Regions from separate parts of the Paenibacillus sp. SRL342 genome, predicted to be linked through region 1. Evidence: riboswitches for the same ligand, from Rfam matches in the RefSeq annotation. Region 1 holds a riboswitch; each other region holds the start of a gene.
What was found. Region 1 has a riboswitch for S-adenosylmethionine ahead of metA (homoserine O-acetyltransferase MetA). Riboswitches for the same ligand answer to the same signal wherever they lie in the genome.
Positions count from the first base shown of each region.

Region 2: linked by a shared signal. The riboswitch ahead of AC4E8D_RS25770 (methionine ABC transporter ATP-binding protein) and the one ahead of metA (homoserine O-acetyltransferase MetA) in region 1 are both predicted to bind S-adenosylmethionine.
Region 3: linked by a shared signal. The riboswitch ahead of mmuP (S-methylmethionine permease) and the one ahead of metA (homoserine O-acetyltransferase MetA) in region 1 are both predicted to bind S-adenosylmethionine.

Region 1 covers NZ_OZ481790.1:1,960,884-1,968,620, forward strand. The annotation lists gene AC4E8D_RS09010 (ROK family protein) at 1-361, shown strand, start outside; gene AC4E8D_RS09015 (HRDC domain-containing protein) at 539-1,540, shown strand; gene corA (magnesium/cobalt transporter CorA) at 1,611-2,546, opposite strand; SAM riboswitch class I at 2,998-3,121, shown strand; gene metA (homoserine O-acetyltransferase MetA) at 3,358-4,275, shown strand; gene AC4E8D_RS09030 (PLP-dependent transferase) at 4,300-5,487, shown strand; gene AC4E8D_RS09035 (trans-sulfuration enzyme family protein) at 5,484-6,656, shown strand; gene mqnC (cyclic dehypoxanthinyl futalosine synthase) at 6,898-7,737, shown strand, end outside.
Region 2 covers NZ_OZ481790.1:5,846,048-5,853,784, forward strand. The annotation lists gene AC4E8D_RS25755 (DUF2167 domain-containing protein) at 84-1,043, shown strand; gene AC4E8D_RS25760 (MetQ/NlpA family ABC transporter substrate-binding protein) at 1,162-2,001, opposite strand; gene AC4E8D_RS25765 (methionine ABC transporter permease) at 2,077-2,736, opposite strand; gene AC4E8D_RS25770 (methionine ABC transporter ATP-binding protein) at 2,737-3,771, opposite strand; SAM riboswitch class I at 3,898-4,039, opposite strand; gene AC4E8D_RS25775 (Cthe_2314 family HEPN domain-containing protein) at 4,176-4,892, opposite strand; gene AC4E8D_RS25780 (COX15/CtaA family protein) at 5,084-6,022, opposite strand; gene AC4E8D_RS25785 (thioredoxin family protein) at 6,506-6,850, opposite strand; gene AC4E8D_RS25790 (DUF2515 family protein) at 6,992-7,737, shown strand, end outside.
Region 3 covers NZ_OZ481790.1:6,163,564-6,171,300, reverse strand. The annotation lists gene AC4E8D_RS27230 (hypothetical protein) at 1-95, shown strand, start outside; gene AC4E8D_RS27225 (methyl-accepting chemotaxis protein) at 188-1,093, shown strand; gene AC4E8D_RS27220 (spore germination protein) at 1,243-2,955, shown strand; gene AC4E8D_RS27215 (GerAB/ArcD/ProY family transporter) at 2,975-4,090, shown strand; gene AC4E8D_RS27210 (Ger(x)C family spore germination protein) at 4,087-5,295, shown strand; SAM riboswitch class I at 5,366-5,467, shown strand; gene mmuP (S-methylmethionine permease) at 5,560-6,972, shown strand; gene mmuM (homocysteine S-methyltransferase) at 6,950-7,737, shown strand, end outside.

The DNA of each region.
Region 1 (7,737 bases):
TGGTGACTGCCTCGAAGGTCTTGCAGCAGGACCAGCCATTAACAAACGTTGGGAGCAGCCGGCTTATGAATTGCCTGCAGATCATAAAGCTTGGGAGATCGAAGCGCATTACCTGGCGCACGCACTGATGAACTATGTCCTGATTCTCTCTCCGCAGAAAATCGTCATGGGTGGCGGAGTAATGAAGCAGGAGCATTTGTTCCCGATGGTGCGTAGCAAACTGCAGGAGTTGCTGGCAGGGTACGTTCAGCATCCGGCGCTTCAATCCGACATTGACCAGTATGTTGTGTCACCAGGACTTGGAGACAATGCAGGTCTGTGTGGTTCGCTGGCGCTTGCCAAGTTGGCATTGAATAAATAGGTCATTAAGGGATTGACGAATTTTACCATTGTGGTATGATATGGGCAACAGCATAGTACGGTTAATGAGGAAGCACCTCTCTTGCATGGATTTTGCAGGAGGGGTGTTTTTTTGTGCTGCCTGTAGGTAGCGTAACTAACCCGTATAGGCTGAAATGTTAAAGGGAGGGAACAGAAAATGGAAGTCATTTTCATGAACAGATTGTCCAAAATGTCAGATCAGAATGCAGAGTATGCACAGCTATGGATTGGGGAAGAGGAAGATAGTTGGCAACTGGGATGGAGTCGTTACGAGGAAGGAGAGCGTGAGGACAGCATCTGGTATGAAGGGACTTCTTGGGAGGAGCTGCTTCATATTTACCGTCTTCAGCTTGCCATACAGATGAGTGAGGGGTACCGACCGCAGTTGCAGGGGTTATTTCATGAGAATGATGATCTGAAGTCACGCAGTTATGGTGGTCAGCGGCTCCATTGCTACAGTGAACTATACGGCAATGAGCAATTATATACGGATCTGTGCACATGGCGCAGGAAGAGAGCTGTTTCTGACCGGAAGGCACCGTATTTTGTTGCAACAAATCGTCTGCTGCGTTTGATCAGTGCCTTTGTTCCGCAATCGCTGGATGAACTGATGCAACTGCCGGGCGTAGGAGAGAGCAAAGCGACTGAGTATGGTACGGAATGGATGGAGATTACAAGCGGGTTGGAGCGTTCAACGACATTCCCGCTGGACTGGGTATATACGGCGCTGAAGGAAGAAGAGTATGAGAGTTGGTTATACAAGCAGAGAGAGCAGAAGTACAAGCAGGAACTGGATAAGTTCACCACGCGCAAGCAGGTGCTTGAAGGCATGAAGGAAGGATATACGTTAGAAGAGATTGTTAATCGATCCGGATTATCCCGACGCGAATTGATTGAGCTGTTGGAGACACTGGATCTCGAAGGTTATGACACCGATTGTCTTCTTGATGTGGAGCTGGCAGTGATGCCAGAGAACGAACAAGAGGCCGTATGGAGTGCGTATGAGGAGCTGGGAGATACGTTCCTGAAGCCAGTATTACATAAGGTGTATGGAGGAGAGAAACCCGATGGAGGAAGTCTGGAGCAGGTCTATGAAAGACTGCGCATGATTCGAATCCGCTTTCGTCGGCACGCAGAGACAGAGAAGAATGTTGGTTAATGATCAGAAATGAAAAAAGACGAGGCGTTTCTCCCAGAGGAGCGCTTCGTCTTTGTTATTTCATATGAGTTCATACCCAGTCTTTCTTGCGGAAAATGAAGAACATGCTCAGGCCCAGGGTAACCATCAGGCCAATCACAACAAAATAGCTGTATTTCCAGTTAAGCTCTGGCATATTCGTAAAGTTCATGCCGTATATACCCGTAATGACCGTCAGCGGCATGAAGACCGTGGTAATAGCGGTAAATACACGCATGATCTCATTCGCCCGGTTCGCAATACTGGATTGGTAGGCTTCTCGCAAGTTGCCCATCAGGTCGCGATAAGTCTCAAAGGTTTCAGATATTTTTACAGCATTCTCATAGATGTCACTGAAATATTTTTGCAGTTGATCATCGATGAGACGCAGATCTTTTTTGTTCAGGGTGTTAATGACCTCTTTCTGAGGTCCAAGCACTTTTTTCAGCCACAGAATCTCACTGCGCAGCCCGATAATCTCATTTAGATGTGACTTTTTGGTGTGCATCAGAATGTCTTCCTCAAGCTTCTCGATCCGTGCTTCGATTCGGTCACCTACGGTGAAATAATTATCAACAATCAAGTCAACCAGCAAATACAGCAGACGATCTGGTGTACTGATTTCCTGTTCCCACAGGATTGGTTTCAGTGTGCGCAATTCGCTGACCTTTTGCTTGGTAACACTAATAATGAAATGTCTGCCGAGAAACAGGTTGACCGCACGTAGAAATATCTCTTCATCATCGAAACGGATGCTATTAATCACAATAAAATAATGGTTCTCATAAATTTCAATCTTCGGACGTTGTTCTTCGTCACTAAGACAGTCTTCCACAGCCAGATCATGCATCAAGAACAACGGCTGAAGTACCGCCAAATCGTCTACGTCCGCATCAATCCAGTAAAATCCTTCCGCTGGTGGAGTCAGCGCCTGCTGAATGTCGTCCACCGGAATAAATACACCGTTGTTTACCAACCGGATTTTCATCGTTAATCTACTCCTTCTGCACCCGCCAACTTGGCGGATATTATCATTATGGGCGCAAAAAGAACAAATCAGCCGGTCGGCAGCGGAGCCTGGAGATCAGGGCTGCGTTCACTATATACTCAAACGGAAGTCACGTCCCGCTGCCGGCATGCTGATGTCAATTCTCTATGCAGTTTGTCGGAATTCGGCTGCCAGTCAGGCCTCGGGTCGCCATCCATTTAATATGTCACCTCTCACATAAGGGTTTATAACACCTTGTTTAGTATACCGCTGGTACAAGGTGCTTTCAAGCGCAAAAATGTGTCTATTTCGCGCCCTGAGGCAGTGTATGACAATGGATGATGAACGGTTCCGATCTGGGAAGCAGACATCGAACTGCATCTTGACGTGAGGGCATTAATGTAATAAAGTAGACGGTGAACCATATTTAATTACAATCTAATACAGCGAAATCTTATCAAGAGTAGGTGGAGGGACTGGCCCGATGAAACCCGGCAACCGGCGGTATACCGCACGGTGCTAATTCTTGCAGCGACTAAGTGTCAAGTGGCACTGTTGTAACTGAGAGATGAGAGAGGCGCATATCTTTTTTACATATGACCTTTCTCGAAATCCGAGGAAGGTCTTTGTTATATGCCCCGACTTCTCAGCAGTGATTTTCGCTAAGGAACTTGTGGTTGTTTGTAACGTTGGATGAAAGAGCAATTCAATGTTTTTACAAGCTCAAGGCAGTCTATAACTGTATTGATGTGAAGACATCAAGCCAGGGGTGGCTGCATCTATCTATGCACAAGGAGGAGTTAGATTTACTATGCCAATCAAAATACCCGATACTCTACCAGCAAAAGAAGTACTTGAAGGAGAGAATATCTTCGTCATGGATGAAACTTCTGCATATCAGCAGGATATTCGTCCACTCCGTATCGCTATATTAAACCTGATGCCCACAAAGGAAACGACCGAAACACAATTGCTTCGTCTGGTGGGAAACACGCCTATTCAGGTGGATGTCGTTCTCGTACATCCCAAATCCCATACGTCGAAGAATACGTCTCAGGAGTATTTGGATCTGTTCTATAAAACCTTTGATGAGATTGAGCACCGCCGTTTCGATGGAATGATCATTACGGGTGCCCCGGTGGAACAGATGGATTTCGAAGACGTGAACTATTGGAATGAAATCCAGGAGATCTTCGAATGGACCAAAACCAATGTGACTTCAACCCTCCACATATGTTGGGCTTCCCAGGCAGGTTTATACCATCATTTTGACGTACCCAAGGTTGCACTAGAAGAAAAGTGTTTTGGGGTTTTCCCACATACCATCAATAAACCACATGTTCCGTTGTTGCGTGGGTTCGATGAAGTATTCAACGTTCCACATTCCCGTCATACGGAAGTGAGACGCGAAGATATTGAAAAGAATGAGAATTTAGAGATTTTGGCTGAATCCGAGGAAGCGGGGATCTTCCTGGTTGCTACCAAAGACGGCAAACAGATTTTTGCCACAGGACATGCCGAGTATGACCCGTTCTCATTAAAGTGGGAGTATGACCGGGATGCAGCCAAAGGTTTGGATATCGCATTGCCTAGGCATTATTATCCGAATGACGACCCTTCCCGTGTGCCACCGGCTACTTGGCGCGCTCATGCCAACTTATTATTCTCTAACTGGCTCAATTACTATGTGTATCAAGAAACACCTTACGATATTGGCCCGCAAATCTAATCGAGATTACAGGAGGATGCAGCAATGGAAGACAACAACAAGTTGAAAATCGAAAGCCGCTTAGCACAAATTGGGTCCATCAATGAACCGGTAACAGGCGCCATTAACTTTCCGATCTATCAATCCACTGCGTTTCGCCACCCGAAGCTTGGACAAAGCACGGGGTTTGATTATATTCGTACGACTAATCCAACCCGTAAAGTATTGGAAGAAGCCGCCGCAGCGCTGGAGTCCGGTGATGCAGGGTTTGCCTGTAGCTCGGGAATGGCCGCGCTGCAAACGATCTTTGCCATGTTTGGTCAAGGGGATCATCTGATTGTATCGCTGGATCTGTACGGTGGAACCTATCGTCTGCTGGAACGTATTCTGTCCCGTTTCGGCGTAACTGCTAGTTATGTGGACACGAATGACCTTGCAGCACTGGAGAAGGTTCGTCAGCCAAATACAAAAGCTGTATTTATTGAGACACCAACCAATCCACTGATGATGATCACCGATGTGGAAGCCGTGGCTTCCTGGGCGAAAAGTTACAACCTGTTGACCATTGTTGACAACACGTTGCTGACTCCATTTTTCCAACGTCCGATTGAGCTGGGTGCCGATATCATCATTCATAGCGCTACCAAATATCTGGGCGGACACAATGATGTGCTCGCCGGACTAATTATTACCAAAGGTGAGGCGTTATCTGCAGAGATGGCGTTCCTGCATAATTCCATTGGAGCAGTATTATCTCCAAGTGACTCCTACCAGTTGATGAAAGGTATGAAAACGCTGGCTCTTCGCATGGAGCGTCATGAGCACAATGCACTTACGATTGCTAAATACTTGCTTGAGCACCCAGCGGTGGTTGAAGTGTACCATCCAGGCCTATCCGATCATCCGGGGTATGAGATACAGAACAAACAATCCACGGGTAACACAGGTATCTTCTCTTTCAAAGTGAAGGATGCACGTTATGTTGAACCGTTGCTGCGTCATATCAAACTCATTGCTTTTGCCGAAAGTCTCGGCGGAGTTGAATCACTCATGACTTATCCGGCAGTACAGACTCATGCGGATATTCCGCTTGAGATTCGTGAAGCCGTAGGTGTGGATGACCGTCTGCTCCGGTTCTCCGTAGGCATTGAACATGCAGATGATCTGATTGCAGATCTCGGCAATGCTCTGACAGCTGCACAACAGGAAGTGGAAGGAGGCGTGCACTCATGAGTGAGTCCAACAACAAGCCCAATTCTGAGTTGAAATTTGATACCAAATTGCTGCATTTTGGCGATGAAATTGACAAAACGACTGGAGCCTCCAGTGTACCGATCTATCAAGCATCAACCTTCCATCATTTTGATATCTTCAATCCGCCTCAACATGATTACAGTCGTTCGGGTAATCCGACACGTCAGGCATTGGAAGATTACATCACATTGCTGGAGGGCGGCGCACGAGGCTTTGCCTATTCTTCGGGAATGGCTGCGATATCAAGCGTGTTCATGATGTTCTCCGCAGGGGATCACATGATTGTAACGGAAGACGTATATGGAGGTACGTATCGTTTGCTTACTTCCATATTAAGCCGTATGCAGATTGAGACAACCTTTGTAGACATGACCAATATAGATGAAGTAAAAGCGGCACTCAAGCCAAACACCAAGGCAGTTTATATGGAGACACCGTCCAACCCTACACTGCGAATTACGGATATCGCTGCTGTAACTGACTGGTCAAAGGAACATGACCTGATCACGATTCTGGATAACACCTTTATGACACCGTACTATCAGCGTCCAATTGAGCTTGGTGTGGACATCGTCGTACATAGTGCTACGAAGTTTCTCGGAGGTCACAGTGATGTACTGGCAGGGTTAGCCGTTGCTCGCACGGAATCACTTGGCGTACAATTAAAACAGTTGCAAAATGGACTTGGAACTGTACTCGGGGCACAAGAATCCTGGCTTCTGATGCGCGGGATGAAAACCCTGGGAGCTCGCATGGCTCATAGTGAACGGAGCACAGCCAAACTGGCGGCATGGCTTAATAAGCGCAGTGATATTACCGCTGTCTTTTATCCTGGACTGGAGGATCATCCGGGCCGTGAGGCACATGAGCGCCAGTCCACAGGATATGGAGCTGTCGTTTCATTTGATGTCGGTTCAGGTGATCGTGCAAAAGCAGTTCTTAACCGGGTGAAGCTCCCCATTGTTGCTGTAAGCTTGGGAGCTGTGGAGAGTATTCTGTCCTACCCAGCGATGATGTCTCACGCTGCAATGCCGGCTGAGGTTCGCCGTGACCGTGGCATTACAGATGGGTTGCTGCGCTTCTCTGTAGGTCTGGAAGATATCGAAGATCTGATTGTAGATTTGGAACAAGCACTTCAGGAATCCTAGCAAAACTGGATGACCGAATAAGCCGATGCGTATCACTTAAGTTTGAAATAATTCTTTTCCATATGTAAAAATTTTTACTTATTTTTAAAGCACCTGTACATAAGGTGCTTTTTTTCACATGTAACCTGTGTTACGATATGTGGAGTACAGAAATACGATGTTGCCACCAGAACTTGCTTCTCTTGAACAAGTTGGGACGGATCGTTATATAATTTCTCTTCATGAGGGAGGCTTTTTTACGATGAGTACGGTAGACCGTATCTTAGATAAAGCCCTTCGGGGCGAACGTTTGGACTTGGAAGACACGATTCAGCTATTTGAATCCAACGAAGTGGACAAAATCGGGGCTGCTGCTAATGTCATTATGAAACGCATGCACCCTGAACCATACAGAACATTTGTAATCGGGCGTAACGTCAACTACACGAACGTGTGTGATGTGTACTGCCGTTTTTGTGCTTTTTACCGCAGACCTGGATCGGATGAAGGTTATGTACTTCCGGACGAAGTTATTTTCCAGAAGATTCAGGAAACGGAAGATGTGAATGGTACCGAAATTTTGATGCAAGGTGGAACGAATCCAAACTTGCCTTTCAGCTATTATACAGACCTGTTGAAAGCCATCAAAGAGCGTTTCCCAAACATCACGATGCACTCTTTCTCCCCAGCGGAGATTATGAAAATGGTTGAAGTATCCGATGGCCTTACATTGGAAGAAGTTGTTCGTGCCATTCACGAAGCTGGACTGGATTCCTTGCCTGGCGGCGGCGCTGAAATTCTGGATGACCGCACACGTCGGAAGATCAGCCGTTTGAAAGGTTCATGGCGGGATTGGATGGACGTTATGCAAACTGCACACCGCATCGGTATGAACACCACGGCAACGATGGTTATCGGACTTGGTGAATCGATGGAAGAGCGTGCATTACACTTGCTCCGTGTACGTGAAGCTCAGGACGAATGTATTGCGAACAAGTATGATTCCGAAGGTTTCCTGGCGTTCATTCCGTGGACGTTCCAACCGGATAATACAAATCTCAAACTGGAGCGTCAGACGCCAGAAGAGTACTTGAAGACTGTT
Region 2 (7,737 bases), 3.3 Mb from region 1:
ATGGTACTGTCGAGGATATAACCCGAAAGGACCTCTACATGAATATGAAGAACAAAAGATGGATAGCATTTCTTACACTTTTAATGTTGAGTTTATTCACAGTCTTTAGTGCCTTACAGGTATCAGCCGCAAATGAGACTGAACAAGCACCTGATGAGTATGATTGGATTACTGGACCAGCATCTGTCTCTCTGGACGGTAAGGCCACCCTGGAAGTCCCTGAAAGCCATTCCTATCTGGATAAGCCCAATACCCAACGCTCGATACTTAACAGTGATGGAAAACCTAATGGGAACGAAATCGGAAGCCTAACCAGCAATAGTGAATTCGGCTCGTGGTATGTTGTGTTTGAATACGTGAAAACAGATCATATTCATGATGACGATCAGAATTTGAGTGCTGAAGAACTGTTAAGCAGTTATATCCGAGGCACAGAAGAAGATAACAGAGAACTTGATCCTGAATATAGAACGTACATAACGGGGTGGGAAATCGAACCGGCATATGACAGTACCAAACATCAGTTGGTTTACTCCCTTGGTTTCAAGAATGCTGATCAGCAATCCATGGTCAATTACAATGTAAAACTCCTGACACGCGAAGGGTACGTCACAGCCATTCTGGTTACAGATACGGCCAACTTTCAACAGAGCCGTCAGGCATTCGAGGAAACCGTACTTCATAAGCTTAGCATCAATGCAGGATACACCTACGAGGAGTACAATGCTTCGACTGACAAAACATCCACCATAGGGCTCAACAGTCTTCTGATGGGCGGGATCGGATACACAGCTTCCCAGAAATTCAGTGCTCTTCTTTTGATCAAAAAAGGATGGGCGTTGATCCTCGTTGTCGTCCTTGGGCTGATCGGTTGGATCAGATACAAGATCAAAAGCTCACACGGAGAAGAAGAGAAACTCTCTCCCTCCGAGAGGACGTACCTGCAAGAAGCAGATGAACAGCAGCATGCTGATCAAAATGAATTATCCTATTACCGCCAATCTGGACATCAATCTGACGTGGATAAACCGGAAAAGCTCTGACTTATGTTGATCCCCACGTCAGCACAGATTAGGAAACATAAAATAAGCCGTATATCTCTTCAGAAGAGATATACGGCTTATTCTTAATAGCTTCACATCATATCATACATATCGTGAATTATTCAGTTGCAGGTTCAACTGCACCTTTATAACGTTCTTTGATGAATGTTTTTACTTCTTCGGAGTGCAAAGCAGCAGCCAGTTTTTGGATTGCATCTGCATCCTTGTTGTCCTCACGGGAAACGAGGATGTTTGCGTATGGGTTACCTTGCAGATCTTCGATCAGCAAAGCATCATTCGCCGGATTCAGGTTCGCTTCGAGCGCATAGTTAGCGTTGATAAATACCAGATCCGCTTCATCCAATTGACGAGGCATCATGGCTGCATCCAGCTCGATGATATCCAGGTTCTTCGGATTGGCTGTGATATCTTGAATCGTAGATGTAATATTTGTGTTGTCTTTCAGCGTAATGATACCTTCCTTCGCAAGCAACAACAGTGCACGTCCACCATTGGATGGGTCATTTGGAATTGCTACTTTTGCGCCGTCTGCCAATTCATCCAAAGACTTAATCTTTTTGGAGTATCCACCAAAAGGTTCAACATGAACAGGTGTTACAGAAACGAGGTTGAATCCACGTTCTTTATTCTCTGTGTCCAGATAAGGCTGGTGCTGGAAGAAGTTTGCATCCAATTTTTTGTCAGCAAGTTGCTGATTGGGTTGAACATAGTCATTGAACGTGACAACTTGCAGACGGATACCTTGTGCTTCCAGTTCAGGCTTGATGCTTTCCAGAATCTCTGCGTGTGGTGTAGGTGAAGCTCCAACTTTCAATTCAACTGTACGAGGTGCACCTGCTGAATTGTCTGCGCCGCTATCGGCGTCCTTGTTGTTTCCGCAAGCTGCGAGAACCGCAATCAACATAAGACTAAGTAGAGCAAAAGACCATTTTTTCATGTGTAAAACCCCTTCTCTAATCATTTTTGTCATGTGGCATCTGCATTAATGCATATCCATCATGTTATCTATGTGTTATTTCCTGGTGAAAAATGTAACCAAGCGATCTCCAGCCATCTGGAGAATTTGCACTAGAATGATCATCGACACTACGGATATGATCATAATTTCATTTTGATAACGGAAGTATCCATAGTTGATTGCCAGTGTTCCCAGACCTCCACCGCCAACCATGCCCGCCATCGCCGTATAGGAGACGAGCGTAACAATGGTGATCGTTATACCAGCAAGCAGTCCAGGCAGTGCCTCAGGCAGTAATACCCGTCTTACAATCTGTCCGGTCGATGCACCCATCGACTGTGCCGCTTCAATGACACCACGATCAACTTCTCGCAACGTCGTCTCCACCAAACGAGCGAAGTAAGGAGCTGCCGAAATAACCAAAGGTGGTATAACACCAAGCACCCCCGTAGCTGTACCGACGAGTATACGAGTGAATGGAATAAGAGCAACAATCAATATGATAAATGGGACTGAGCGCAAAATATTCACAATCAGGGATAGTATAGTGTACACTGCCCGTGACTTAATCGAAGCAGATCGGGCTGTCATGAATAGCAGTACTCCGAGCGGTAAACCTAAGATAACGGTAAACAAGCCTGATACACCCAAAATTTGCAGTGTCTCTATGGAAGCTTTGCCAACCTCTTCCCAACGTACGGTTGAAAAATCCATCTAACGAAGCACCTCCACATCAAGTCCCTCAGCGGTTAATTCTGATATCGTCCGATCAATCGCATTTGAATCACCCTCGAACCGAACGGTCAGTTGCCCATAAGGAACCTGTTTGATCGTAGAGATTGTACCTTGCAGGATGGCAAAATCCACGCCTGTTTTACGTACCGTTCTAGACAAAATCGCTTCATACGTTTTGTTACCCAGAAATGATATCTTCACAAGTTTGGAAGCAGCACCTGCCTGCAATTCAACGCCTGCATTTGCCAGAGCGGTCTCTTCCAGAGCAAGTCCAGCTTCATGGTCACGCATCATGAAGTCCCGCGTAATCGCATGCTGCGGCTTCAGGAACACGTCTGTTACAGGTCCTTGTTCCACAATGCCACCTTGATGAATGACAGCCACCTTGTCACAGATGTTCTGAATGACATGCATCTCATGTGTGATCAGCACAATCGTAAGGTTGTACTTTTCATTAATGTCGAGTAATAACTTAAGGATTGAATTTGTCGTCTGCGGATCAAGTGCCGAAGTAGCCTCATCACAGAGAAGAACATTTGGGTCACTTGCAAGTGCTCTCGCAATCCCTACACGTTGTTTCTGGCCACCCGATAATTGAGCCGGATATTTGCTGCTGTGGTGCTCCAGACCAACCAGTGCAAGCATTTCCTTCACTTTGCGATCAATGGCTTCCTTGGGTGTATTCACAAGCTTTAGTGGAAAAGCTACATTGTCATATACCGTTGCCGAAGATAACAGATTAAAGTGTTGAAAAATCATCCCGATCTTGCGTCTCTGTTGCTGCAATTCGGTTTTTCTTAGTTCAGTAAGGTTGATTCCGTCGACCCATACCTCACCCTCCGTAGGCCGTTCCAGCAAATTAATACAGCGAATCAATGTGCTTTTGCCCGCTCCGGAATGGCCAATCACTCCGTAGATTTCGCCCTTTTGGATGCTTAAATTCAGCTCGGACAACGCTGTTGTAGATTTTGCCCCTTTGCCGTACGTTTTCGTTAAACCTTTTAATTCAATCAATCGCACTTGCCCCTTTCCAACCACCTACATGTATCTTTACCCGATCTAAAGGAAAACTCCCCTTAAAGTACAAAAAAAGAGCCCTTTGCAGATACAAAGAGGGCTCTTTACGTGAAAGAATATACCTTCTCATCTGCCAAAATCGTGTCTCGCACCATTTTGTAGGAATTAGCACCTAACATCTATAACGAATGATACATGTATCATGTCGTTACAAATCGGTTGCCGGGCTTCATCGGGCCTGTCCCTCCGCCGCTCTCGATAAGAAATATGTTGTTGTAGGATTTTATAAGTTCATGTAGTTTATGCTTTATAATGTGAACGTAACTTTTGAAATATCAGTTCAATCTTTGTCACTGTAACATTCTAATTGAAACTCAGTATATTCCAAGTATTCCGATTTGTCAAAGGGAATTATTTCTTTTCCATATTTTGTTGATATAACTATAAGAGGCTGTTAACGTTTCACAGACCATATCCACGCCCTGACGCATTTCCTGCACATGCTGATTCAGATCCTCCAATTTCACTTTACCTTGCAGGGTCTGATGTAACTGCCACAGGTCATCATGCATTTCAGAGTTCATGTAGTGAATTTCCATATTACGTCGTTTGCGCAGCTTGCTCATCGGTTCACGATAAGAGTCCTTGATCTGTATTAATTGCAACGCAAGATCATGATGCTCCCTCGCATAATCGAACTGCCTTAACACCGTAAAATAAGAAAAATGCGCTTTGGTATTGGAAGTATTCAGCTGGAATATTTCATTTAATACCGTGCCCACTTTATCCAGAATGGCAAAGCAGCGGATAAAGCCATCTTTGTAGAAATACACATATCGGGCATACTCGGCTTTTTCAGTCGGCGTCATATCGTTCGTTGAACCTGCAACGACCTTTTTGCGAAAATGAGCAGCAGCGAAACAGCTTTGCTCCAGTTCATCCAGTGAGGAGATGAGTCCCTGCGTCCACACATACAGCTTTCGATAGTCATGCGTGGGATCATGGTCTACATGCATTTGTCGCTGAAATAGCTCAAGCGTATGCGCCATTGCGTCCATCGCTGCCTTCAATTTACCTTCGTTTATACGTGGCTTTTCCCCCAACAACGTTCGTAGCATATCTAACCTCCTCTTTTCCAAATCAACAAGAATTCATCACCGTAAACGTAAAACATCATCCATTCCGTGTAATTGCTGCATGCCATAGGTTGCCCTGATCCCACTGACATCAAACAAAGTCCACCTGTCCAATGATGTACATCACTGGGTGGTGGACTTTCATGTTTAGCCCAAAAGAATGGAGCTATGTCTTAGAATCGATTAACCGGGCGATGCAGCTTGTACACCAGGAAACTCATATACGTTAAGATTCCGAACAATAGGGCAATATCCAGCATATGAGCAAGAGCTACGAACATGTATACTTCCGGACGGTTCATTGTCACCATCATGAAAATACCAATGACTACTTGCATCAGAATAAGAACAACGGATACCACACCAAGAGTACGCATTTCCTTGTTGTCCGGATGATTACGGTAAGCGAAGTGACCCAGGATTGCGATAACAATCACGAGCGACGCAGCTGCTGCACGGTGAGCAAAAGCAACCGCTACCCCACCTGAAAGCTCAGGAATAATCTGCCCGTTACAGAGCGGAAATCCGGAACATCCGCCGGCAGAATCCGTGTGGCTCACAAATGCACCCGTGTATACCACGAGATATGTGTAAATGGTGGAGAACCAGACCAGATTCCTGAATTTTTTAGTGACCCGAGGGTATTTATTCAGGCGCTCCAATCCACCATCTTTGGCCTCCTGCCTTATGCCCAGCGCCATCATTAGGGAACTGGCAAAAGCAATCAGTGCAAAGCCGAAATGCAGTGCCATGACTGCTGAAGATTGGGAGAAGACGACGGCAAAAGCCCCCATGATTCCCTGGACGATAACAAATACCAGAGTTAAGAAAGAAAACAATTGCAGGTCACGGCGTGACTTGCCGAATCGCAGAAAAGCCACAAACGAGGCAATGGACAACAGTCCAGCCAGTGCACTTACAGCGCGATGGGAATATTCAATGAGTGAAGCCACAGTATGTGCGGGAACGAGTTTTCCGTTACATAAAGGCCATTCCGTTCCGCAGCCAAGGCCCGATTCCGTTTTGGTTACAATGCCTCCACCAAAAGTGGCCAGAAACATGACAAGACAGGTTAATACGGTTAACCATTTAAACAAAGTTAAGTGTTTCAATTTTTTCTCACCCGCTGTTGGTTTAAGATGGCGAAGAATATTCTCCGCTTGTTTCGGTACTTTGACACTTATTTCACAACTAAATTCATTATACCGGATAAAATGTTCATTGACGTCGCGCTTTGTGACAAAATGTTAACGTCTGGTGAAATAATGACCCACAGGTCATTGGTGATATGTACAGAAACGTTTCTTATATAGAACAAGTCGAACACACAAACGCCATTTCCCTATTTCAAGAGAAATGGCGTTCTTTGTATTATACCCTTTTACAACATGAACCTCTCATACTTTTATATAAGTTCAATGAAACATTTACACAATAGCGGAGAGGACAGAAATAACCAGAAGAAGCGAAGCGTTCGCCTTTATCCCCAGATTTCCCCCTTTATAAAAGGGATCAAAGAAATCTGGAGATAACAGCGATCGGAAGGTTATTCTGTCATCGGAGTGTCTATGTAAATTTATCAAACTTATATAACATTATTTATGGATCGTGTTGTACACCTCAACTGCGCGATCCAGGAACTGCTCAATCTCTTCTCTCGACTTGCGCAGCTTGTTCACATACCGTACCAGTTCGCGGCCATCTGTATACGCCACAAAGCTTGGGATGCCAAGAATATTCTGTTCTTCACTAACAGTTCCAACCTGATCCACATCGACCTCAATCAAAGTCAGTTCACGTGCATATTTCTCTTCAACCTCAGGCATAAACGGATCGATGTATTTGCAGTCACCACACCAGTCTGCCTTGAATACGGCAATCGTCAAACGTGGGGATTGGATGGCTACATCAAAAGCCGGTTTGGAAGTAATCTGTTCCATTCGGTTCATCTCCCTTTCTGTACCTTGTCTTACCCTAAGTGAAGCAAATTGGCGAGTGGAAGTCAAATAATCAGCGCATACTTAGAATAACCACATGGTCTGTGAAATTAAACCCAGAACATCATGAAAGGATGTCACATCATGACTTCCACCAGAACCGATTCTTCCAGCGAACAACATCACGGGTCCCTCCTGCAGATGGTTCGTTCCATTCCGGGTGCTGCCCGGGAAATATGGCGTGGCAAACAGGCTGCATGGCAAGCTTCAGCACAGCTTCGTCACCCTTTGCGTGACATCGAGTGGGATACCGATACGGCAGCTGCCTTACAGTCTGAGGTGGAGCGTTTGTTACCTGCCAGCAGCAAATCTTTTGCACGCACGGACCAGGTTCAAAGCGCACTCGTCTGTGAAGAAGATTGCATCATTCTGGAAGAGATTAAGACACTGACCCAGGAGCACAATCGGAGTAATATCACCCGCACGGCAGCCTATCTGGAATGTTATGAGCAATATCCCGAACTGCATTGGGCACTGCTGGCCCATATGGTCTCTCGCAACGGCGGATATCACATGACAGATCTTCAGAGTGACTTGATGCATAATCTGCAGAATCAAAGCGATCGCGAGCGTATGTATCGGCTGCTGGAGCGATGCAATGCACTCATTTTCCAGGATGCATATCCCCAGCTTCTGCTGTATATGAACAGCCGTCGCATCGGACGAAGCTGTTTCCATCTCTTGTCGCACTTTCACGTATCGGCGTTTATGACGCCGTTTTGGGAACGCTTTTGGCTGGAACGATGCAGTTCACTGCTAAGTGTGGCATTAATTATTAATGAGCAGAACTATATCGAGAGCCGAGTCGTGCAGCATCCTTATTTTCAAAA
Region 3 (7,737 bases), 3.0 Mb from region 1:
AGGTGGAGCAGATTTTCTTTAGAAAAAATAAACGACAACAGGTGATCCAAAATGCTGCAAATCGGGTATCAATAGTAGAGTCATCTAGAACCTGATGGATACATATGTTGTTATGATCGTTTTTTGCTAGTTAAAGGCTGTCTATTATGGAATGAACTGTGGGGGTTATCAAGTGTCTGTATTAGATATGGAAAAGAAAGATGTTGTCACCGATGCAATGGTCATCAAGGCGATGGAGAAAAGTCTTGCTATCATTCGATTCGATCTGGATCGCCGGGTAACCTACGTGAATGAAGTCTTTGCCCAGACGATGGGATATACGGTAGATGAGATGTACGGCATGAAGCATCAGCAACTATGCTTCGGTCAATTTGCAAATACCCCGGACTATGATGCTTTTTGGAATAGCATATTTAATGGTGTCAGCTTCCAGGACAAGGTTGAACGCAAGGATGCAGAGGGAAATTCCGTATGGCTTGAGGCGACATATATGCCGGTGTACGATGAGACAAATCAGAAGATATTGGGTGTCTCCAAAATCGCCACCAACATTACCAACCGTCAGAACAACATTTCGGTCGTAGTGAATGAGCTAAAAGCGATGTCTCATGAACTAAATGGGCAGGCAGATGTAGGCATTGAACGGAGCCAGGAATTAATGTCCAGTATCTCCTATATCTCAGAGGTGTCCGCTACTAACCGTGCAACGCTGACTCATTTGCAGGAACAGGCCGGATCGATTCAGGGCGTGGTACGAACGATACGCGAGATTTCGTCTCAGACGCAATTGCTCGCGTTGAATGCTGCCATTGAGGCTGCACATGCAGGAGAATTTGGACGAGGATTCGATATCGTGGCTAAAGAAGTTAAGAAACTATCCGCAATGGTGGAGAGTTCGATTAACGAGATTCGTGATAGCGTTACCGGAATAACAAAGGAGATAGGTAATATCACAGGCGGTACCAAAAAAGTAGAAGAATATGTCGAGCAGAGCCAGAAGCAGATTGAGATCGCTCTGAATGATTTTACAGCAATTGCTGCATCGGCTCACTTGTTGGATGCCAAAGCGGAGCATGTGACCAGAATCGTATAAGAATATATAGTAATAGCGGTTCCTTACACAGGAACCGTTTTTTTTGTCGTTCAGTACACAAAAAAACGGGAATTATTGTGATCAAACGGGGACACAATACTTGGGAATACCTGTAGCTTCATCATGCAGAGAAATGTTGGGGTGGGAACATGTGGTCAACAATTGTATCCTACGTGCCGGATTGGACCATATGGATTCAGGCATTCTTGGTCCTTATCATACCGATCGGCATTACAGTAACCATGCGGTGGATCAATGCCGCCATTAAGCGTGGAACCTTCTCTCGTTCCGAGAAACCCTCCATATCCTCGAAAGATATTTCTCCTGCTACCGCGGGTCAGGGTCAGGGAACCGAAACAGGCCAATATGCCAATATTAAATTAACCGGCAAGTACAATACGGATCTGACCAGTGTAAGAGAAAGCTTTGGTCAAAATGCTGATGTTCACATTCGGGAATTTACCATTAGAGGTACCAATACAAGGGCAGCTGTCATATATACCGAAGGCCTGGTAGATCAAGACTTAATCGATGATCACCTGATTACACCGTTAATGTTGGAAGGCGTTCCAGAGCTTAAGCGGGAGGGGTTCCTGCATCCGGATAATGCGCATTTACTGTCGGCCTACCTGCAAGAGCAATTACTACCTGTCAGTCTGGTTGAGGAGACCAAGTCCCTCCAAGAGGTCGCAGTTGGCGTGCTTTTTGGCAAAAATGCACTGTTGGTCGATGGATTGCCGGGGGCTCTGTTAATTGGAGCTCATAAGATCAAAACACGTGGTGTGAATGAACCGGTGTCAGAGGGGTTGCTCCGTGGCCCCCGAATTGGTTTTACTGAACAGTTAAGTGATAACACAGGTATTTTACGTCGGTATGGTAGTGATCAGAGCCTCTTTATTCAGAAGTATGAAGTAGGTTCACGGATCAAGAAAGATTTGGCTGTTGCCTATATTCAGGATATTGCTGATCCTAATCTCGTGGCGGAAGTCCAAAAGCGAATTGAAGAGATGGATATGGATTCCATGTTGGAATCTGGGTATGTTGAACAGCTCATCGAAGACAATACGCTCAGTCCGTTTCAACAAGTGTTGAATACAGAAAGACCAGACCGGGTGATGGGTGCTTTACTGGAAGGGCGAGTGGCTATTTTATTGGATGGGACGCCATTTGTCTTAATTGTGCCAGTGTCGTTTAGCATGTTGCTCCAATCTCCCGAGGATTATTATGAACGATGGATTCCTGGAACATTCCTGCGAATGCTGCGCTTTATGTCCGCCATGCTGGCCTTGCTCGCTCCTGCGCTCTATATCTCTTTTATCTCGTTCCATCCGGGACTTATCCCAACCAAGCTGGTATTGACGATCATTGAAACGCGGACGGGAGTGCCGTTTCCTTCAATCATCGAAGTACTGATCATGGAACTTTCGATCGAGATATTGAGGGAGGCTGGCATTCGTTTACCTAAGCCGATTGCACCCTCGCTAGGTATCGTTGGAGGTCTGATTATCGGCCAGGCAGCCGTACAGGCAGGAATTATAAGCCAATTCCTGGTCATCGTTGTTGCGGTTACCGCCATATCCTCCTTTACGATCCCTGTCTATAGTGCCGGCATCACACTGCGAATTCTGCGATTTGCTGCCATGTTTAGCGCAGCTGTACTCGGATTGTTTGGCGTGGTTATGTTCTTTCTCCTTATATGTACCCATCTTGCGAGACTCTCGAGCTTTGGCCTACCTTATGTTGCACCGGCCGTTCCTTATCACTTTGGGGAATGGAAGGATTTCTTTATCCGTGCTCCGCTAAATATGATGAGGAAGCGTCCCGAGATGTCTAATCCAATAGATAAAGACCGCAAAAAATAAATCAAGCAAATCACGAGGTATGAGGTGGGATGAAGTGAACGGTTCTGAAGGAAATATTAGCACAAGGCAGGCCGTCGTAGTTATTGTTAATTACATGCTTGGCGCTGGGATCCTGACCCTCCCCCGAACGACGAGTAAAGCTGTCGGAACACCGGATGTCTGGATCTCCATCATTCTGTCGGGACTGATTATCACGGGTGTCGGAATTATTCTGGTTACCCTGTGTCGCAGATTTCCGGAGAAAACAGTGTTCCAGTTCACCCGTGAGATTACGGGGAGCTGGATTGCTTACATATTGGGATTCGCCATGATTATGTACTTTATGGTGATTGCCGCATTCGAAATCAGGGTCATGGCTGAAGTGACAGGCATGTATTTGCTAGAGCGTACTCCGACATGGGCCATTGTGATGGTGTTTATGTGGATTGGCATATATTTGATCTCCGGCGGACTTGCTGTTATTGTGCGTGTATTTGAGATTATTTTGCCGATTACACTGATTATATTTGTGATTGAAATTTTGCTTAGTAATCAGTTATTTGAGATCGGCAATCTGAGACCCGTACTCGGAGAGGGTATCATGCCAGTCCTCAAAGGTTTGAAACCTTCGTTGCTGGCTTACACGGGGTACGAAGTCATGTTTGTCATGACTGCTTATATGAAAAATCCCAAAAAGAGCAATGTAGCCATGAGCTGGGGCATCATCATATCGACTATGATTTATCTGATTACTGTTGTGATGGTTGTAGGCAGTCTGTCACTCGACGGCATCAAAACACGTACTTGGCCCACGCTCGATCTGGTTAGAAGCTTCGAGATTCAAGGTTTGATCTTTGAACGGTTCGAATCCCTGCTACTGGTCATCTGGATTATGCAGATCTTCTCGAGTTTCACGATCACACACTATTGCGCTTCGGTGGGCATTCGGGATTTATTTCGTACGAAGAAGATCAAGGTCATTATGTACGCCTTTCTGCCAGTAATATATCTAACAGCATTAATGCCGAAAACCGTGGATGAAACTTTTGCACTGGGTGATATGTTGGGCAATCTATCCGTGCTTCTTTTTGCCATTTTACCTCTGTTGCTGCTGTTAATAAGTCTGATTCGCAAAAAGGGAGGCAAGCAAGCATGATTCGTATTTTTATGCTTTTACGTGTAGCCTTTGCTTTGTCCGTTCTTCTGGTAATATCCGGATGCTGGAGCAGTAGGGAGATCGAGGAACTAAGTGTCTATGTTGGTCTCGGGATCGATATCGCGAAAGAAACAGAATTTGAGAAGGACATCGCTGCCCAGGGAGGAAAGTATCCAAAGAATAATTATATAACGGCTACCGTGCAGATTGCTCCCGGGACGGGCGGTTCGAACAGTAAACAGGGCGGACAATCCGGTTCACCTGCTTCGGGAAAGACTTCCTATTCCAATGAACAGCTTACTGGAGATTCGTTGCTGCAAATCTTTCGTCAGTTTGCACTAAGGCGAGACCGTCCACTTATCGGACATCATCTAAAGGTCATCGTTGTCTCCAAGGATATTGCCAAAAAGTATGGTCTGGACCAGCTGCTGGATTTTGTACTTCGGGATAACGATATTCGTCCAAATTGTCTGGTGCTGATAAGTCATCATCGCGCCGTGGATGTCCTGACTTCGGATGATCCCTCTCGGATTCCAGCATTTTATCTAACAGGAATTACCGGTAATTCATACTTGTCCAACAAAATCCTTGACCCTGTTTTGCTCTCCAAATTAGATGCCCAAATGCAATCTGGTTCCAGTTTCTTGCTCCAGAATGTACTGTACTCCAATGGAGAGGGCAAGTTCTCAGGTGGCAGCATATTCGATGGGAAAACAACCAAGTTTATTGGAGAACTAAGTCAAACGGATCTGGAAGGTTTATCGTGGCTCAGGCCTAAGGAAAGAGGAGGCGTCTTGAAGACTTACAACAAAGAGGGATTCACTGTTGTATATGAAATGAAAAAGAAGAAAACAAAAGTAATTCCCAAGGTTGTTGGCAATGATATTTCATTCCATGTAAAGACCGAATCCGAAGGCTGGTTAATGGAGGATTGGCGTGCTCCCGAAAGAGAGGAAAAAGGGGCTTATCGCGGGGAACTGGAAAAAGAATTTGCTGAACTGGCGGAACAACAGATTCGTCAGGTGTTATACAAGCTGCAGCATACCTACAAAGTGGATGTTGCGGATTTTCGGGATAGCTTACGTATTAAAGAGCCCAAAACATGGAAGAAAGTCAAAGATGATTGGGATAACATTTTTAGTACCGTGCCAATTACGTACGATGTGAAGATTAGCATTACCAATCCGGGATCATCCACCGAATAGCGATGTGTTTCATTTATGATTTAAATGTTGACACATTCATGATAGATCGCTATATTTATAAAAAATCATTTTCTTATCCAGAGAGGTGGAGGGACTGGCCCTTAGAAACCTCAGCAACAGATCTGAAGGATACTGTGCTAATTCCAGCGGGTGAAAGCCTGATAGATAGGAGCGTTTGTTTTTATTTGTCAGTAACGGCGCACTCTTTAGGCAGAGTGGGTCTTTTTTGTTTTTTCTGGATGAAGAAGTAGGGGAGCAGCAGGTATGGAGAACAACAACGACAAAGGGCATTTTCAGCGGAAAATGCAGGCACGGCATGTGGTCATGCTCTCTCTCGGAGGAGTTATTGGAACGGGATTATTCCTCAGCTCAGGTTACACCATTCAGCAAGCGGGACCACTGGGTACCATTCTGTCCTATCTGATCGGAGCCATCGTTGTATATCTGGTGATGCTCTGTCTTGGTGAACTGTCTGTTCATATGCCAGAGACGGGAGCATTTCATAGTTATGCAGCCAAATATATCGGACCAGCAACAGGCTACACGGTGGCTTGGTTATACTGGTTAACCTGGACTGTTGCGCTTGGCTCCGAATTCACAGCCGCCGGATTGCTGATGCAGCGCTGGTTCCCATCGGTGAACGTATGGATATGGAGCGCGCTCTTTGCCCTGATGATCTTTCTGTTTAACGCTTTAACGGTGAAATTATTTGCGGAATCCGAGTTCTGGTTCTCATCTGTAAAAGTAGTGACTATCGTAATCTTCATTATTATCGGTGGCGCAGCCATGTTTGGGTTCATTCCGATGGCGGATGCTGAACCAGCGCCGTTTCTATCGAACATTACCGCATCCGGGTGGTTCCCTCATGGGGCTACAGCGATATTGATGACCATGCTTGCTGTAAACTTTGCCTTCTCAGGCACCGAATTAATCGGCATTGCTGCCGGTGAGACGGAGAACCCGGAAAAGACGATACCGAAGGCTATTCATACAACGCTGTGGCGTTTAGTTATTTTCTTCATCGGAACGATCATTATCTTGTCGGCCTTACTGCCCATGTCGGATGCCAGTGTACTGGAAAGTCCGTTTGTAGCGGTAATGGAACGGGTGGGTGTACCCTATGCAGCAGACATTATGAACTTTGTTATTCTGACGGCGATTCTCTCTGCTGCCAATTCGGGCTTGTATGCATCTTCACGGATGCTCTGGTCTTTGGCTGACAAAAGAACGATCTCTCCGTGGTTTGCCAAATTGACCAAAAGTGGGGTACCACTGAATGCACTTCTGATCAGCATGGTAGGTGGTGCGCTGGCCTTGCTGTCCAGCATCATTGCGCCAGGTACCGTATATATAACACTGGTTTCCATTTCAGGTCTGGCTGTTGTTGCAGTATGGATGAGCATCAGTGCCTCCCAATACATGTTCCGCAGACAATATATCCGTGAAGGCCATGCGGTCAAAGATCTGGTGTACCGCACACCACTCTATCCGGTGGTACCGATTGTTTCATTTATATTATGCCTGGCTTCATGCATAGGTATTGCCTTTGACCCGACACAGCGAATTGCGCTGTATTGTGGGGTTCCGTTTATCGCATTATGTTACGCTGCTTATTATCTGACAGAACGTGTGAATAAGAAAAGAGGACAAGTACATGACGCAAGCACAACAGACTAACCCGATAGAACAGATCCTGCGTGAACATCCAGTCATGATTCTGGATGGAGCGTTGGCAACGGAACTTGAACAGCATGGATGTAATCTGGATGATCCGCTCTGGTCGGCTCGTGTGTTGCTTGAGAATCCGGATGTTATCGTTCAGGTCCATGCGGATTATTTCCGCGCAGGAGCCGACTGTGCAATTACATCCAGTTATCAGGCGACGGTGGATGGCTTCAGCAAGAGAGGAATCGATGAACAGGCAGCACTGGAGCTGATCCGCAAGACGGTGGAGTTGGCTGCAAAAGCGAGAGATGCCGTATGGGTGGAAGTGCAGAGTGATTTAGTAGGGAGAGAAAGCTCAACAGGTCAGCTTGTAGAAGCTCCTCCGGTACGTGCCGAGACGGTGGAGAATGAGGAGCAAATAACAGATCGTACAGTAGATCATGAAGGAGATTGTGCTCGTCCACGTCCAATTATTGCCGGGTCCGTTGGGCCGTACGGCGCCTATCTGGCGGATGGTTCAGAGTATGTGGGACATTACGGCGTGTCGGATGTGACGTTGGCTGCTTTCCATCGACCACGTATGGCAGCGTTGCTTGAAGCAGGTGCAGATATTCTGGCTTTTGAGACGATTCCTTCCTTGCAGGAAGCACAGGTGCTGGTTGATGTACTGAAGGAGTTTCCTCATGCGTATGCCTGGTTATCTTTTTCTTTAAAAGACGGGACAAGCATCAGCGAGGGCACACCGCTTGAGGTATGTGCACAGAAGTTTGGCTCTGA